Regions from separate parts of the Streptomyces sp. YKOK-I1 genome, predicted to be linked through region 1. Evidence: riboswitches for the same ligand, from Rfam matches in the RefSeq annotation. Region 1 holds a riboswitch; the other holds the start of a gene.
The links. Region 1 has a riboswitch for glycine ahead of gcvT (glycine cleavage system aminomethyltransferase GcvT). Riboswitches for the same ligand answer to the same signal wherever they lie in the genome.

Region 1 (8,473 bases):
GGATCGGGTCCGAGGACTGCTTCCACTCGGTGTTGCGGACCAGGGTGAGGTCCTTGCCCGGGTTGTAGGACTCGAACTTGTACGGGCCCGAGGAGAACGGGTGCAGGGTGTACTTGGCCTTGGTGTCCTTGTCCTGGCGGACCGGGGAGGCCGAGACCAGGGACAGGATCTCCTCGAAGTCCGAGTTGGCCTGCGGGAGGTGGAAGACGATGGTCTTGTCGTCGGGCGTGTCGATCGCCTTCAGACCGAGCTTGTCCTTGGTGGAGTCCTTGTAGGGACCCTTGTACTCGCCCTTGGGGTCGAGGACGTCCTTGAGGTACGTCGGACCGCCGGACAGCACGTCCTGCGCCCAGACGCGCTCGATGCCGTACTTCACGTCCTTGGACGTGATCTCCTTGCCGTCCTCCCAGGTGATGCCGTCACGCAGGGTGTACGTGTAGGTCTTGCCGTCGTCGGTGACCTTGGCGAGACCGGTGGCGAGGTCCGGGGTGAGCTCCGAGCCCGCCGTGCCCGCCTCGGCCTTGTTCGTGACGAGCTGACGGCTGTAGTAGCGGGCGAAGTTCCACATGAAGCCGTAGTAGCCGCGCGTGGTGTCCCAGAAGTCGGCGTCCTGGGCGCCGCCGAACTTCAGCGTGCCGCCCTTCTTGGCGAGCGAAGCCTGGGCGACCTTCTCGACCGCGGCGTTGTAGCCGGCGGCCCCGGTGGCCGAACCCTTGCCGCTGTCACTGTCACCGCCGCCGCACGCCGCCGTGGTCAGCAGCGCGGCGACCGCGGCGGCAGCGGCAAACGCCTGCTTCCGCCGCCCTGAGGTGCGTTGGGTAGTCACGATCTCGGATCCTCCGGATTCGATGAGAGACCCCGTGTGAATGCCACGGGACGTTTGGGGTGCGGCTGTGGTGCGGGCTGTGCTGCGGCGGTTCGGTCGAGAGGCCGGCCGGCGGTTCATCGGGATGCCTTCGGGTCCAGCGCGTCCCGGACGCCGTCGCCGAAGAGGTTGAACGCCAGCACGGTGATGAAGATCGCCACACCCGGGACCACCATGTACATGGGGTCCGACTCGTAGTAGTCGATCGCGCTCGAGAGCATCTGTCCCCAGGAGGCGGTGGGCGGCTTGACGCCGACGCCCAGGAAGCTCAGGGCCGCCTCGGTGAGGATGTTGGTGGGGATCATCATCGTCGTGTAGACGACGATGGGGGCGACGAGATTGGGCAGCAGCTCCTTGAACAGGATGTACAGCCGTCCGGCGCCCAGGGACCGGGCCGCCTCGACGTACTCGCGCTCGCGCAGGGAGAGCGTCTGACCGCGGACCACACGTCCGATGTACGGCCAGCCGAAGAATCCGATGACCAGGATCATCACGAACACACGCACGCTGGAACCGGTCAGGCCCAGCAGGTCGCTCGGCATGACGGAGACCAGCGCGATGATGAACAGCAGCTGGGGGAAGGCGAGCAGACCGTCCATGATCCGGCTGATCAGGGAGTCGATCCAGCCGCCGAAGAAGCCGGCGAGGACGCCGAGGACGGTGCCGAGGATGACGGCGACGACCGCGGACAGGAAGCCGACGAGGAGCGAGATCCGGGCGCCGTAGAGGATGCGCGCGAAGATGTCACGGCCGTTGACCGGCTCGACGCCCAGCAGATGGTCGCCGCTGATGCCGCCGAGAGAACCGGTCGGGGTGCCGAACAGCGGGTCGATCAGGTTCTCGTGATACTCGTTCGGGTCCTGCCCGAGCAGGTGGGTGATGACCGGGGCGAGCAGGGAGACCACGATGAGGAAGAGCACCACGATGCCGCCCGTCAGGGCGAGTTTGTCCCGCTTCAGGCGCTCCCAGGCGATCCGTCCCAGGGAACGGCCCTGTACGGCCTTGGCGTCGCCGGCGGCGACCGCCGCTTCTTCAGCCGCGCTCGGGGCCGCTTCCGCGGTCGGCTCGTGCAATGGTGCCGTCATCTGGCAGGGACCCCTCTCAACCGGCGGTGACCGGCGCGCACTTGCCGCTTGTAGCGGCACATTCAGTCCGTCGTACACAGGGACGAAGTCCCCTGGACCGGGAGTCTTCAACGCTTTGGCGATCTGTAGCCAGAGTTGGCGACGAAAGGATGCGTAAACGTGATGCGACCATGGAGGTTCCGTTATCCGGACGCGGGGTAACGGGGGGCGGACGGCGACTTATCCGGACACACCAGACGTAAGCCATCTGAATCGCCGTCATCTACGCGCGAAGATCAACGACCGTCAACCCTCAGGAGTCCACAGGGTTTACCAATTCTCAGTACCGGCCGGCGGGCGGGTAGCCGTAACCGCCCGCGGGAGCCTGCGCCGGGGCGGCGGGAACGTGGGCCTCACGGTCGTAGAACGGGCGCGCACCGGCCCGCATCCACATCACGACCGGGTCGTGCTCGTCGGTCATGGCGACCGTCGACACCGGCAGCCCGTCCGGTACGGCCCCGATCGACTGCTGCATCATCGCCCGTACGGCGTCCACGGCCGGCGGCGAGGTGTCGTACACGTCGAGCCCGATGGCCAGGTAGGGGGCGCCCAGCGCCGGCTGCACCCAGGCGCGGCGCAGCGCGCGGACCGCCGGGGTGCGGTGGGCGTTCTGCGCGAGCAGGGCGTAGAACTGGGGGATCTCGATGCCGGGTTCGGACAGCCGCAGGGGGCCGGCGGGCTGGCGGTCCAGGCCGGTGGCGATCCGGCGCAGGTCCAGCCAGGGGATGCCGACGCCGCCGCCCTGCGCGTGCGGGTTCAGCCAGAGGCCGTAGTGGTCGGGGTAGAGGGTGCGGGCCACGTCGACCGCGTCCACCACCTCGTAGCCGCGGTTCCAGCCGCTCGCCGAGAGTTCCTGGGCGGAGGTGACACAGGGGGCGTAGCCGTGGCCGTCGACCTCCATGTTTCCGTACTGGGCGTCCGGGGACCCGGCCTGGCCGTGCCACAGGAGCATCCAGACCTGACCGGAGGCGGGGGTCGCGAGCGCGCGCAGGAGGGCCTCGTAGGCGTCGTAGCGCCCGGGCGTGACCTGGCGCAGCATGTGCTCGACCTGTCCGGTCGCGATGCCGCTGGCGCTCACCGTTTACCGCCCCTTCTTCTTTGTTTCCCCGCGTCTGTGCACAGCTTAAGCGCCCAGTGGGCCGGGGGCCGTTGTGCGTGGGCGGGTGCGGGTGCGCTGTGGCCTGTCGCGCCCCGCGGCGGAGCCGCATATCGACGCAGCCCCGCGCCCCTCCAGGTTGGCTCAGTGGCCCCTCGTATAGAAGGGCCGTATACGGTCGCGCATCCACTCGGCCACCGGGTCCTGGGCCAGGTCCAGGAGGATCAGGTTGACCGGCCAGTTCACCGGGGTCGCGCCCATCGCGCGGCCCAGGGCGTCCAGGGGGAGTTCGCGGACCTCGGGGTCCAGGTGGGAGAGTTCGACGCCCACGAACATGACCGGGTCGGCCGTCTCGACGGCGGCGAGGCAGCGGCGGGCCGTGCGGACCACGCCGGTCGCCTCGAACTCGGCGGCGGCCGCGGCGAGGAACTCCATCGGGTCCTCCTGCCAGTCGGGCTCGAAGAGGCGGACGCGGCCGCCGCTCGCGGGTCCGTCCAGCACCGTGCGGCCGCTGCGGCACAGCTCGGCCACGGCCGACGGGGGCAGCGGGACGCCGACCGTGCCGTCCGGGTTGACGAGCAGCCCGACCTGCGGGGGCAGCCCGCGGGCGAACTCGACCGCCGGGGCGATCGTGTACGACATGTGGGAGCCGGCGGCCTGGTGGAACTGCTCCTCGGAGCTGAACACCGGCACATAGACCTGGCCCTCCAGCTCCAGCGTGGGCAGGTCGAGGGGGCCGCTGTGCGGGCCGCCGCCGTTGGGCAGGGGCACCCAGACGAAGCTGCGCCCGAGCACCTCCACGATCCGTGCGCCGGCGCCGGGCATGCCGAGGGAGACGGAGAGCACCTCCTCCAGTTCGTTGCCGGGCCATCCGCTGTGGGGATGGGGGTGTGCCTGCGCCGGGAAGTCCGGGGAGACCGGGAAGTCCGCCGGGGGGAAGTCCATCTGCCTACCGCCTGCTGGGAACCGCTGTGGTGGCTGAAAGGCTAGCGGGTACGCGGGGGCTTTCCTCCGTCCTCGGACGGTCCGGGACGCTCATGCGGTGAACCCGATCCGCTTCAGGGCGTCCGCCGAGTCCCGGTCGAGCAGCACGGCCGAGCCGACCCCGGCGGGCAGCCTGCCCTTCTCCACGGCGCGGACCAGGTGGGCGGCGGCCCTGCGGTGCCGCAGGAAGGCGTACCGCGAGACACCGCGGCCGCGCTCGCGCTGGCCCTCGATCGCGGTGTCCGGGGTGACGTCGAGGAGGAGCAGATGCAGGGTGCCGCCCCGGCGGCGGGCCTCCCGGGCCAGCCAGTCGCGCACCCAGGTCTGGGTGCCGCAGTCGTGCACGACGACGCCCTCGCCGCCGCGCAGGGCGCGGCGCAGTCCGGCGAAGTGGGAGAGGCGGACGAGGGGACGGTAGAGGGCGTAGGGCAGGAAGCGGGGGGTGCGGGCGTCCCAGCGGTCGCGGGTGTCCTGGGAGTCGATCGCCGCGCCCTGCACGGCGCGCCGCATCAGCGTGGACTTGCCGCTGCCGGGGAGTCCGGTGACGACGACCAGGTCGCGGGGGCCGAAGAGCAGTCCGTGCGGGCTGTGGCCGGCGCGCTCGCGCAGATCGCGGACGACGGGGACGGTCCGCGGACCGCAGGCCTCCCGGGCACGGCCCTGGGGCTGTGCGGGCAGTGCGGGCAGCGTGAGTGCCGAGGTGGTCGCGAATGCCGTGGTCCTCGCCGTGGTCCTGTCCACCGTGATCGTCCTCCCCTGGGGTTCGGGTAAGTCCCTCCTCCCCATCGAGCGTAAAGAGAAGGTAATGCGCGGTGCCTCCTCATTTCGTGCGCGTACAGACACAAGCCGGTTACAGATGCGGCCTGCCGCGATCGGGTGCGGGCGTGCAATGATGTCCGCGCCAACTGCATACCGGCCGTTTGAATCCGCGCGGGAGAGTCCCCAGCAGCAGTTTTCGCCGGGGCGCCGAAGGAGCAAGTCCCTCCCTTGAATCTCTCAGGCCCCGTTACCGCGCGGGCGAGGCACATCTGAAAAGCGGGCCGCCGTCTCCGGCGACCCCACCCAAGGTGCAAGCCGTGCCCCCGTTCGCGGGTCATGGCGAACCTCTCAGGTTCCGATGACAGATGGGGAGGAACGGGGAGGAACGACCTCGCCCGTCATGCCTTGGGAGACGACCGTCCGATGAGCAGTAACCCACCCCGTCGTACCGCGCTCGACGCGCTGCACCGTTCGCTCGGCGCGACCATGACCGACTTCGCCGGCTGGGACATGCCGCTGCGCTACGGCTCCGAGCGCGACGAGCACACCGCCGTGCGGACCCGGGCCGGGCTCTTCGACCTCTCGCACATGGGCGAGATCACGGTGACCGGGCCGCAGGCCGCCGAGCTGCTGAATCACGCGCTGGTGGGCGACATCGCCTCCGTCGGTGTCGGCCGCGCCCGCTACACCATGATCTGCCGGGAGGACGGCGGCATCCTGGACGACCTGATCGTGTACCGGCTCGCCGGGACCGAGTTCCTGGTCGTCGCCAACGCCTCCAACGCCCAGGTGGTGCTGGACGCGCTGGTGGAGCGGTCCGCCGGGTTCGACGCGCAGGTGCGCGACGACCGGGACGCGTACGCGCTGATCGCCGTCCAGGGTCCCGAGTCGCCGGGCATCCTGAAGGCGCTCACCGATGCCGACCTCGACGGTCTGAAGTACTACGCGGGCCTGCCCGGCACCGTCGCCGGGGTTCCCGCACTGATCGCGCGCACCGGCTACACCGGTGAGGACGGCTTCGAGCTGTTCGTACGGCCGGAGCACGCGGTCGGGCTGTGGCAGGCGCTGACCGAGGCCGGCGCGGGCGTCGGACTGGTCCCCTGCGGTCTGTCCTGCCGGGACACCCTGCGCCTGGAGGCGGGCATGCCGCTGTACGGGCATGAGCTGAGCACGTCGCTCACGCCCTTCGACGCCGGGCTCGGCCGGGTCGTGAAGTTCGGGAAGAAGGGCGACTTCGTGGGGCGTACGGCCCTGGAGGCGGCCGCCGAGCGGGCGGCGTCTGCCCCTCCGCGCGTCCTGGTCGGCCTGGTCGCCGAGGGCCGGCGGATCCCGCGCGCCGGGTACGCGGTCGTCTCCGGCGGCGAGGTGATCGGCGAGGTCACCTCCGGCGCCCCCTCCCCCACCCTGGGCAAGCCCATCGCGATGGCCTATGTCGACGCCGCGCACGCCGCGCCGGGCACCGAGGGCGTCGGGGTGGACATCCGGGGCAGCCACGAGCCGTACGAGGTCGTGGCCCTGCCGTTCTACAAGCGTCAGAAGTAGCGACCGACCCCGCCGGGCACGTGAACCTGCGCACATTCGCGCTGCTCACACCGGCCCTGAGCGGTTCCCATTCATCAGCACCCCCTCGCGTACAGGAGAATTCAGGCCATGAGCAACCCCCAGCAGCTGCGCTACAGCAAGGAGCACGAGTGGCTGTCGGCCGCCGAGGACGGCGTCTCGACGGTGGGCATCACCGAGCACGCGGCCAACGCGCTCGGCGATGTCGTCTTCGTGGAGCTCCCGGAGGCCGGCGCCACGGTCACCGCGGGCGAGTCCTGCGGTGAGCTGGAGTCGACCAAGTCGGTGAGCGAGCTGTACTCGCCGGTCGACGGCGAGATCGTCGAGGTCAACCAGGACGTCGTCGACGACCCGTCGCTGGTGAACTCCGCCCCCTTCGAGGGCGGGTGGCTGTTCAAGGTACGCGTCGCGGGTGAGCAGGAGGAGCTGCTGTCCGCCGACGAGTACACCGCCTTCACCGCCGGCTGAGATTCCTAGGACTGCCCAGATGACTGTTCTGAACACTCCCCTGCACGAGCTCGACCCGGAGATCGCGGCCGCGGTCGACGCCGAGCTGCACCGCCAGCAGTCCACGCTCGAGATGATCGCGTCGGAGAACTTCGCTCCGCTCGCGGTCATGGAGGCGCAGGGCTCGGTCCTGACCAACAAGTACGCCGAGGGCTACCCGGGCCGCCGCTACTACGGCGGCTGCGAGCACGTGGACGTGGCCGAGCAGATCGCGATCGACCGGATCAAGGACCTGTTCGGCGCCGAGTACGCCAACGTCCAGCCGCACTCGGGCGCCTCCGCCAACCAGGCCGCCCTGTTCGCGCTGGCCCAGCCCGGCGACACCATCCTCGGCCTGGACCTCGCCCACGGCGGCCACCTCACCCACGGCATGCGGCTGAACTTCTCCGGCAAGCAGTTCGACGTGGTCGCCTACCACGTCGACGCCGCGACCGGGCTGGTCGACATGGCCGAGGTGGAGAAGCTGGCCCTGGAGCACCGCCCGAAGGTGATCATCGCGGGCTGGTCGGCGTACCCGCGGCAGCTGGACTTCGCCGAGTTCCGCCGGATCGCGGACGCGGCCGGCGCCCGTCTGTGGGTGGACATGGCCCACTTCGCCGGCCTGGTCGCCGCCGGACTGCACCCCAACCCCGTCCCGTACGCGGACGTGGTCACCTCCACCACCCACAAGACCCTCGGCGGCCCCCGCGGCGGGATCATCCTGGCGAGGAAGGAGTTCGCGAAGAAGCTGAACTCCTCCGTCTTCCCCGGCTTCCAGGGCGGCCCCCTGGAGCACGTGATCGCCGCCAAGGCGGTCTCCTTCAAGGTCGCCGCGAGCGAGGAGTTCAAGGAGCGCCAGCAGCGCACGCTCGACGGCGCCCGCATCCTCGCCGAGCGCCTGACCGCCCCGGACGCCCGCGAGGCCGGCGTCGACGTGCTCTCCGGCGGCACCGACGTGCACCTGATCCTGGTCGACCTGCGCGCCTCCGAGCTCGACGGACAGCAGGCCGAGGACCGCCTCCACGAGGTCGGCATCACGGTCAACCGCAACGCCGTCCCCAACGACCCGCGCCCGCCGATGGTCACCTCCGGCCTGCGCATCGGCACCCCGGCCCTCGCCACCCGCGGCTTCACCGCCGAGGACTTCACCGAGGTCGCCGACGTCATCGCCGAGACCCTCAAGCCGGCCTACGACGCCACCGCGCTGAAGGCCCGGGTCGAGGCCCTCGCCGCCAAGCACCCGCTTTACCCCGTTCTGAACAAGTAGTTCCCTGGTGGGGGTACCCGAAGGCGTGTGCCCCCACCCTCCCGGTAAGGAATCCCCGTGGCCATCTCGGTCTTCGACCTCTTCTCGATCGGCATCGGGCCGTCCAGCTCCCACACGGTCGGCCCGATGCGTGCGGCCCGTATGTTCGCGCGACGCCTGAGCGGCGACGCCCTGCTGGACTCCGTCGCCTCGGTCCGCTGCGAGCTGTACGGCTCGCTCGGCGCCACCGGCCACGGCCACGGCACCCCCAAGGCGGTCCTGCTCGGCCTGGAGGGCGCCTCCCCCCGCACGGTGGACGTGGAGACCGCCGACGAGCGGGTGGAGCAGATCAA
Region 2 (8,473 bases), 5.0 Mb from region 1:
CGCGGAGCTGGTGTTCGCCAGCGGAGTCGAGGTGAGCGCGCGCCCGTCCGACGCCATAGCGCTGGCGCTGCGCACCGGGACGCCGATCTTCGGCAGTGACACGGTGCTCGACGACGCGGGCATCGCCATTCCGGACGAGCAGGAGGACGAGGTGGAGAAGTTCCGCGAGTTCCTCGACCAGATCTCGCCCGAGGACTTCGGCACCAGCAACCAGTAGCCGGAGCCGCGGCCTGCGGCTACGAGGAGGGGCGCGGGCCGGCCGGCGGGTCGGCCGCCCTGTTTCCGGCACTTGCCAGCGGCGCGTGTGAGCGTCCTACGGCTCCTTCTCCACGCATTCGGCTAGCCTTTCCCCGCGGCGGGGTGCGGGAAACCACTCGTAGGGTGATTATCACTCGGCGTGGCGAGTGTGGCGATCGTTGACGCACCCCTGGTGACTGCCTACCGTCGAGAAGGCAGGTCAAGGACGGAGGTCGGCGTGAGAAGCAGCGGCGACGGTACGGCTGGGGGTGCCCCCGGACTCGGTGTCGGGGGAAGCGGTCCGTACCCTCCCCCGAGCTCTCGGCTGCGCCCGGGCAGGGGATATCCCCACCAGGGCGGCGCGGCAGAGCACGCGGCTCCGCAGCGACCCGCGGCCGTGCCGAGCAGCGGAGGGGCGGCGTCCATGGCGAGCGAGCAGATCGGCTACCGCGGACCGACGGCCTGCGCGGCCGCCGGCATCACCTACCGGCAACTCGACTACTGGGCCCGCACCGGGCTCGTCGAGCCGAGCGTGCGGCCCGCGTACGGGTCGGGGACGCAGCGGCTGTACAGCTTCCGGGACGTCGTCGTCCTGAAGATCGTCAAGCGGTTCCTCGACACCGGGGTGTCGCTGCAGAACATCCGTACGGCCGTCCAGCATCTGCGTGAGCGCGGCTTCCGGGATCTGGAGCGGATGACGCTGATGAGCGACGGCGCGACGGTCTACGAGTGCAGCTCGCCCGACGAGGTCCACGCACTGCTCCAGGGCGGTCAGGGCATCTTCGGGATCGCCGTCGGCGTGGTCTGGCGGGACGTGGAGGGCGCGCTGTCGCAGCTGCACGGCGAGCGGGTCGACACCGGTGAGACGCTCGTCGGGCCCAACCCGGCGGACGAGCTGGCGCGCCGGCGCAACCGGGCGGTCTGAAGCCCCGCCCCGCCGGGCGGCCGCATTGTCAGTGGCGTGGTGCAGCATCGGAGATGTGAGAAACGCGCCCACGATCCTGCATCTCGACATGGATGCCTTCTACGCCCAGGCGGAGCAGGCATCCAAGCCGAGCCTGCGGGGAAAAGCCGTGATCGTGGGCGGTATCGGGCCGCGCGGGGTGGTGGCCACCGCCTCCTACGAGGCCCGGGCCTTCGGGGTGCACTCGGCGATGCCCACGGCCCAGGCGCGCCGGCTGGCCCCGAACGCCGCCTATCTCGTCCCGCGCTTCGGTTTCTACCGTGGGATCAGCGACCAGGTCATGGGGCTGCTGCGGGAACTGTCGCCGCTCGTGGAGCCGCTGAGCCTCGACGAGGCGTTCGTGGACCTGGAGGCCGGGGGAGCGGCCTGGGACGGCGAATCGGCCCGGCTGGCCGGCATCCGGCTGCGGGCGGAGATCCGGGCCGTCACCGGCCTCACCGGGTCGGTGGGCCTGGCCGCCTCGAAGATGCTCGCGAAGATCGCCTCCGAGCAGGCCAAGCCCGACGGTCTGGTGCTCATCGAGCCCGGTACCGAGCGGGCCCTGCTCGGACCGATGTCGGTGCGGACGCTCCCCGGGGTGGGCCCGGCCACCGGGGACCATCTGCGCCGGGCCGGGATCACCACGGTCGACGAGCTGGCCGAGGCCGGTGAGGACGAGCTCGTGCGCCTCGTGGGCAAGGCGCACGGGCACGGGCTGTACGCGATGGCGCTGGCGCGCGACGACCGGCCCGTCGTCGCGGAGCGGGAGGCCAAGTCGGTGTCGGTCGAGGACACCTACGACGTCGACATCCATGACCGGCTGCGGGTGGAGCTGGAGGTGAAGCGGCTGGCCGAGCGCTGTGTGCGCAGACTGCGGGGCTCCGGTCTGTCCGGGCGGACGATCATGCTGAAGGTGCGGCGCTACGACTTCTCGACGCTCACCCGGTCGGAGACGCTGCGGGGGCCCACGGACGACCTCGCGGTGGTGCGCGAGGCCGCCGGGCGGCTGCTGGACTCCGTCGACACCACGGGCGGGGTGCGGCTGCTCGGGGTCGGTGTCAGCGGTCTGGCGGACTTCACCCAGGAGGACCTGTTCGCCCAGGCCGCGGAGGAGGAGCGGGGGGAAGGGGCCGAGGAGGAGGTTTCCGAGGCGCCCGCAGTGCCGGAGGCCGTGCCGGTCGAGCAGCGGTGGCGTCCCGGATACGACGTGGTCCACGCCGTGCTGGGCCACGGCTGGGTACAGGGGAGCGGCCTGGGCCGGGTCACCGTGCGGTTCGAGACCCCGGAGTCGGAGCCGGGGCGGGTGCGGACCTTCCGGGTGGAGGATCCGGACCTGGCGTCGGCGGAGCCGTTGCCGCTGGTGCGACCGATGGTGCGACGAAGACCGGACGAGAACGGCGAGGGCCGCGAGGGCGGCGAGGTGTATGAGAACGGCGTGGGCCGTGAGGGCGGCGTGGGCCGTGAGGGCGGCGAGGGCCGTGAGGGCGGCGAGGGCGGCGAGGGCCGCGAGAACGGCGTGGGCCGTGAGGGTGGTGAGAAGGGCGGGGGCCGTGAGGACGGCGGGGGTCGTGAGGGTGAGCGTGGTGGTCCATGCCCCGGTCCGCTCAGGGAGCGGGCCGGGGGAGTCGGCGGCACCGGATGACGGATGCCCGGTGTGGCGGTCAGCTCTCGTCCGTGCCCGCCAGTCGGCCGAAGTCGTGGTCCGGCAGGGGCGGAGGAGCGGCGACGTCCAGACCGTAGTGGTGGTAGAGCTGGAGCTCCTGTTCCGGGGAGAGGTGCCGGCCCACGCCGAAGTCGGGCGCGTCCTTGATCAGGGCCCGGTCGAAGGGGATGCGGAGGGTGCCCTCGACCAGTTCGCTGGGCTCCAGGGGGACGAAGGCGTCCCGGGAGAACAGCCCGGTGCGTATCGCGGCCCACTCGGGCACGCCGGTCGCGTCGTCCAGATAGACCTCGTCGACGGTGCCGATCTTGGTGCCGTTGCGGTCGAACGCCTTGCGGCCGATCAGGTTGCGCGGATCGATGTCGGTCTGCACGGGCCCTCCACTTGGTCGCAACTCATCCGTAAGCACTACAAAAGAACACATTGGGACGAGCGGCCACTCGAGCAGTCCTCAAGGACCTCGCTGGTAGTCTGACAACGGCTGCTGACCCCGTGCGGGAGAGTCCTCCGGAGACCTCCGGAGGCGCCGAAGGAGCAACTCCTCCCCGGAATCTCTCAGGCACACGTACCGCGCGGACGAGGTCACTCTGGAAAGCAGGACGGATGTCGACGGCGTCGACGGCCTCCGTCCTCACCGACGGTGAAAGCCGGCTGCCCGGTGGCGGCCGGTGAAGCTCTCAGGTTGAGATGACAGAGGGGGAGGCCGTCCGGGCACCCGCGCCGTGGTGCCCTCGAAGGTCGCGTCAGACCAGGAGGCCTCAGACATGACCGCCGATCGCATTCCGCTCTCCCAGCTCGAACAGGGCGTCCCCTTCGAGCAGCGTCACATCGGGCCGGACCAGGAGGCGCGGGCCAAGATGCTCGCGCACGTCGGCTACGGCTCGCTCGACGAGCTGACCGCCGCCGCGGTCCCGGACGTGATCAAGAACGCCGACGCGCTGGACCTGCCGGACGCGCGCACCGAGGCCGAGGTCCTGGCGGAGCTGCGCTCGCTGGCCGACCGCAACCAGGTCCTCGACTCCATGATCGGCCTCGGGTACTACGGCACCTTCACCCCGCCGGTGATCCTGCGCAACGTCATGGAGAACCCGGCCTGGTACACCGCCTACACGCCCTACCAGCCGGAGATCTCGCAGGGCCGGCTCGAGGCGCTGCTGAACTTCCAGACCATGGTCGCCGACCTCACCGGGCTGCCCACCTCCGGCGCCTCGCTGCTCGACGAGGGCACCGCCGCCGCCGAGGCGATGGCCCTGTCCCGGCGCATGGGGAAGAACAAGAAGGGCCTCTTCCTGGTCGACGCCGATGTGCTGCCGCAGACCCTCGCCGTGCTGCAGACCCGCGCCGAGCCGACGGGGGTGGAGATCGTGGTCGCCGACCTCGGCGAGGGCATCCCCGCCGAGCTCGCCGGACGTGAGATCAACGGCGTGCTGCTGCAGTACCCGGGCGCCTCCGGAGCCGTACGCGACATCAGGGCCGTGATCGACCAGGCGCACGGGCTCGGCGCGCTCGTCACCGTCGCCGCCGATCTGCTCGCGCTGACGCTGCTGAAGTCGCCCGGTGAGCTGGGCGCGGACATCGCGGTCGGGACGACACAGCGGTTCGGTGTGCCGATGGGCTTCGGCGGACCGCACGCCGGATACATGGCGGTGCAGGAGAAGTTCGCCCGCAGCCTGCCCGGACGGCTCGTCGGGGTGTCGGTGGACGCGGACGGGCACCAGGCCTACCGGCTCGCGCTCCAGACGCGTGAGCAGCACATCCGCCGGGAGAAGGCCACCAGCAACATCTGCACCGCCCAGGTGCTGCTCGCGGTCATGGCCGGCATGTACGCCGTCTACCACGGGCCCGACGGGCTGCGGTCGATCGCCGGGCGCACCCACCGCTACGCCGCGATCCTCGCCGCGGGCCTCACGGCCGGCGGGATCGAGGTCGTGCACGGCTCCTACTTCGACACGCTGACGGTGCGGGTGCCCGCCAGGGCCGGCGAGATCGTCGCCGACGCCCGCGGACGCGGGGTCAACCTGCACCTCGTCGACGCGGACCACGTCTCGATCGCGTGCGACGAGACCACGGCGCGGGCCCAGCTGGCCGCCGTATGGGCCGCGTTCGGCGTGGACGGGGACGTGGAGGCGCTCGACGCGGCCGCCGGGGACGCGCTGCCCGAGGGGCTGCTGCGCTCCGACGCGATCCTCACCCACCCCGTGTTCCACCAGCACCGCTCCGAGACCGCGATGCTGCGCTATCTGCGCCGGCTCGCCGACCGGGACTACGCGCTCGACCGGGGCATGATCCCGCTGGGCTCGTGCACCATGAAGCTCAACGCGACCACCGAGATGGAGCCGGTCACCTGGCCCGAGTTCGGGCAGCTGCACCCCTTCGCGCCCGCCGAGCAGGCTCAGGGCTACCTCACGCTCATCCAGGAGCTGGAGGAGCGGCTCGCCGAGGTCACCGGGTACGACAAGGTGTCGCTCCAGCCCAACGCCGGGTCGCAGGGCGAGCTGGCGGGGCTGCTGGCCGTGCGCGGCTACCACCGGGCCAACGGGGACGAGCAGCGGACCGTGTGTCTGATCCCATCCTCCGCGCACGGCACCAACGCGGCGAGCGCCGTGATGGCCGGGATGAAGGTCGTCGTCGTGAAGACCGCCGAGGACGGCGAGATCGACGTCGAGGACCTGCGGGCCAAGATCGAACTGCACCGCGACGAGCTGGCCGTGCTGATGATCACGTACCCGTCGACGCACGGTGTGTTCGAGGAGCACGTCGCCGACATCTGCGCGCAGGTCCATGAGGCGGGCGGACAGGTCTACGTCGACGGCGCCAACCTCAACGCGCTCGTCGGGCTGGCCAAGCCGGGCCACTTCGGCGGTGACGTCTCGCACCTGAACCTGCACAAGACCTTCTGCATCCCGCACGGCGGCGGCGGTCCCGGCGTCGGCCCCGTGGCCGTACGCGCGCACCTCGCGCCGTATCTGCCGAACCACCCGCTGCAGCCCGCCGCCGGGCCCGCGACGGGTGTGGGGCCGATCTCGGCCGCGCCCTGGGGCTCCGCGGGGATCCTGCCGATCTCGTGGGCGTACGTGCGGCTCATGGGTGGCGAGGGGCTCAAGCGGGCCACCCAGGTGGCGGTGCTCAGCGCCAACTACATCGCCAAGCGGCTGGAGCCGCACTACCCGGTGCTGTACACCGGTCCGGGCGGACTGGTCGCGCACGAGTGCATCATCGACCTGCGGCCGCTGACCAAGGCGACCGGGGTGAGCGTGGACGACGTGGCGAAGCGGCTGATCGACTACGGCTTCCACGCGCCGACCATGTCGTTCCCGGTGGCGGGGACGCTGATGATCGAGCCGACCGAGTCCGAGGACATCATCGAGCTGGACCGGTTCTGCGAGGCGATGATCGCCATCCGTGCGGAGATCGAGAAGGTGGGCGCGGGGGAGTGGCCGGCGGAGGACAACCCGCTGCGCCAGGCGCCGCACACCGCCGGCGCGCTCGGCGGGGAGTGGGAGCACGCGTACACGCGTGAGGAGGCCGTCTTCCCGGCCGGGGTGTCCGTCGCCGACAAGTACTGGCCGCCGGTGCGCCGGATCGACCAGGCCTTCGGCGACCGGAACCTGGTCTGCTCGTGCCCGCCGCTGGACGCGTACGAGGACTGATCGGGCAGGAGGCGCAGGGCCCGTCCGGGTGTCGGACGGGCCCTCGCCCGTGCTCAGGCCGTCGCCAGGGACACCTCGGTCGCCTTGATCAGCACGATGACGTCGGAGCCCACGAAGAGCCCGAGGTCGGTCGCCGCGTCCTTGGTGATCGCCGCCGTGAGCTCACCGCCGGCCACGGAGACCTTGACGACGGCCATGACCGTGCCGGTCGACAGGCCGGTGATGGCGCCGGGGACCTGGTTGCGGATCGAGAGGCCCTCGACCTGGTGGGTGGCCAGGGAGACCTCCGTCGACTTCACCAGGGCGTGGACGGCGGTGCCGGGGGTGAGGCCGAGGTCCTGCACGGCCTCCAGGGTGATGGCCGCCGTGAGGTCCTGTCCGCCGTCGAGGCGGACCTGGACCGTGGCCATGACCTCGCCGGGGTGGACGGCGGTGACGGTGCCGGGGAGCTGATTGCGGATGCTCAGGGTCATGGGCACCCACGGTACGGCTCCGCGTCGCTCATGCCGGGTATGCATGGGTCTGTGCCGCCTTGACTGTCGCCCAGACCGCCGCGCCGGGGTGGAGATCCAGCTCGGCCGCGGCGACCGTCGTGAGGTCGGCGGCGAGCGGGAGTTCGCCCGTGAGGGCGGCCCGGATCTGGTCGCCGTGGGTCTCGAGGCCCGCGACTTCGCAGCGCCAGAGGTTGCGGGCGCTGGAGCCGGTGGGGCGGTCGCGGTGGAGGGTGACCGCGCTCGGCGCGAACGCGACGAACACCGGCCCGGAGAGGATCTCGGTCGTGGTGAGGGCCGGACCGGTGTCCAGGCGCACCACGTGGCCGTCGGCCCGGCCGCGGTAGAGGTTCAGGCCGACGAGCTGGGCGATGTAGTCGGTGCGCGGACGGCGGGCGATGTCGGCGGGGCCGCCCTCCTGGACGACCCGGCCCTCCTCGACGACGACCAGGCGGTCCGCGAGGACCATGGCGTCCAGTGGGTCGTGGGTGACGAGGACGGCGACCGCCTCGAACTCGGCCAGATGGCGGCGGAGCTGGGCCCGCACCTCCAGGCGGGTGCGGGCGTCCAGGGCGGCGAGGGGCTCGTCCAGGAGCAGCAGGCGGGGGTGGACGGCGAGGGCGCGGGCCAGGGCGACGCGCTGGGCCTGGCCGCCGGAGAGCCGGCGGGGCTTGGCGCCGGCGTGCGCGGCAAGCCCCATGCGGTCCAGCCACGCGGCGGCCACGGCGCGGGCCTCCGCCTTGCTCGCGCCGTGGCAGCGCGGCCCGAAGGCGACATTGTCCAGGGCGCTGAGGTGCGGGAACAGCAGATAGTCCTGGAAGACCACGCCGACCGGGCGGGCCTCGGGCGGGGTGCGCTCCAGGGGCGTGCCGTCCAGGCGGAGGTGCCCGCCGGTGAGCGGGACGAGACCGGCGAGGGCGCGCAGGGCGGTGGTCTTGCCGGCGCCGTTGGGTCCGAGCAGCGCCACGACGTCGCCGGGGGCGGCGGTCAGGGCGACGTCGAGACGGAAGGAGCCGCGGTCGACGACGAGGCGGGCGTCGAGGCCCTCGGCGGGCAGGGTCGGTGACAGGGCGGTGTCCTTGCCGAGCGTGGTCATGACGCGGTCATCCAGCGGTCGCGCAGCCCGGCGAGGACGGCGATCGACACGGCGAGGAGCACCAGGCTGAGGGCGATGGCCGCCTCCGGGTCGCTCTGCAGGGCGAGATAGACGGCGAGCGGCATGGTCTGGGTACGCCCCGGGAAGTTGCCCGCGAAGGTGATGGTCGCCCCGAACTCGCCGAGGGCGCGGGCCCAGGCCAGCACGGCGCCGGCCGCGATGCCCGGCGCGATCAGGGGGAGCGTGACCCGGCGGAAGGCGGTGAAGCGGGAGGCGCCGAGGGTGGTGGCGGCCTCCTCGTAGCGCGGGTCGGCCGCGCGGAGCGTGCCCTCGACGCTGATGACGAGGAACGGCATCGCCACGAACGTCTCGGCGACGACCACGCCGGCCGTGGTG

Region 2: it holds a riboswitch for glycine, as region 1 does, so the genes downstream of both, gcvP (aminomethyl-transferring glycine dehydrogenase) here and gcvT (glycine cleavage system aminomethyltransferase GcvT) in region 1, are expected to answer to the same signal.

The regions. Positions count from the first base shown of each region.
Region 1 is NZ_BAAGDR010000001.1:7,039,074-7,047,546, reverse strand. Features, by position in the region: gene ACYQ8Q_RS31525 (ABC transporter substrate-binding protein) at 1-826, opposite strand, end outside; gene ACYQ8Q_RS31520 (ABC transporter permease) at 943-1,950, opposite strand; gene ACYQ8Q_RS31515 (enhanced serine sensitivity protein SseB C-terminal domain-containing protein) at 2,270-3,067, opposite strand; gene ACYQ8Q_RS31510 (enhanced serine sensitivity protein SseB) at 3,230-4,030, opposite strand; gene ACYQ8Q_RS31505 (AAA family ATPase) at 4,121-4,855, opposite strand; glycine riboswitch at 4,991-5,091, shown strand; glycine riboswitch at 5,092-5,203, shown strand; gene gcvT (glycine cleavage system aminomethyltransferase GcvT) at 5,252-6,370, shown strand; gene gcvH (glycine cleavage system protein GcvH) at 6,479-6,856, shown strand; gene glyA (serine hydroxymethyltransferase) at 6,876-8,141, shown strand; gene ACYQ8Q_RS31485 (L-serine ammonia-lyase) at 8,199-8,473, shown strand, end outside.
Region 2 is NZ_BAAGDR010000001.1:2,056,997-2,065,469, reverse strand. Features, by position in the region: gene ACYQ8Q_RS08650 (bifunctional nuclease family protein) at 1-217, shown strand, start outside; gene ACYQ8Q_RS08645 (MerR family transcriptional regulator) at 476-1,162, shown strand; gene ACYQ8Q_RS08640 (DNA polymerase IV) at 1,218-2,822, shown strand; gene ACYQ8Q_RS08635 (PRC-barrel domain-containing protein) at 2,842-3,213, opposite strand; glycine riboswitch at 3,326-3,421, shown strand; gene gcvP (aminomethyl-transferring glycine dehydrogenase) at 3,605-6,490, shown strand; gene ACYQ8Q_RS08625 (TOBE domain-containing protein) at 6,544-6,963, opposite strand; gene ACYQ8Q_RS08620 (ABC transporter ATP-binding protein) at 6,992-8,077, opposite strand; gene modB (molybdate ABC transporter permease subunit) at 8,074-8,473, opposite strand, start outside.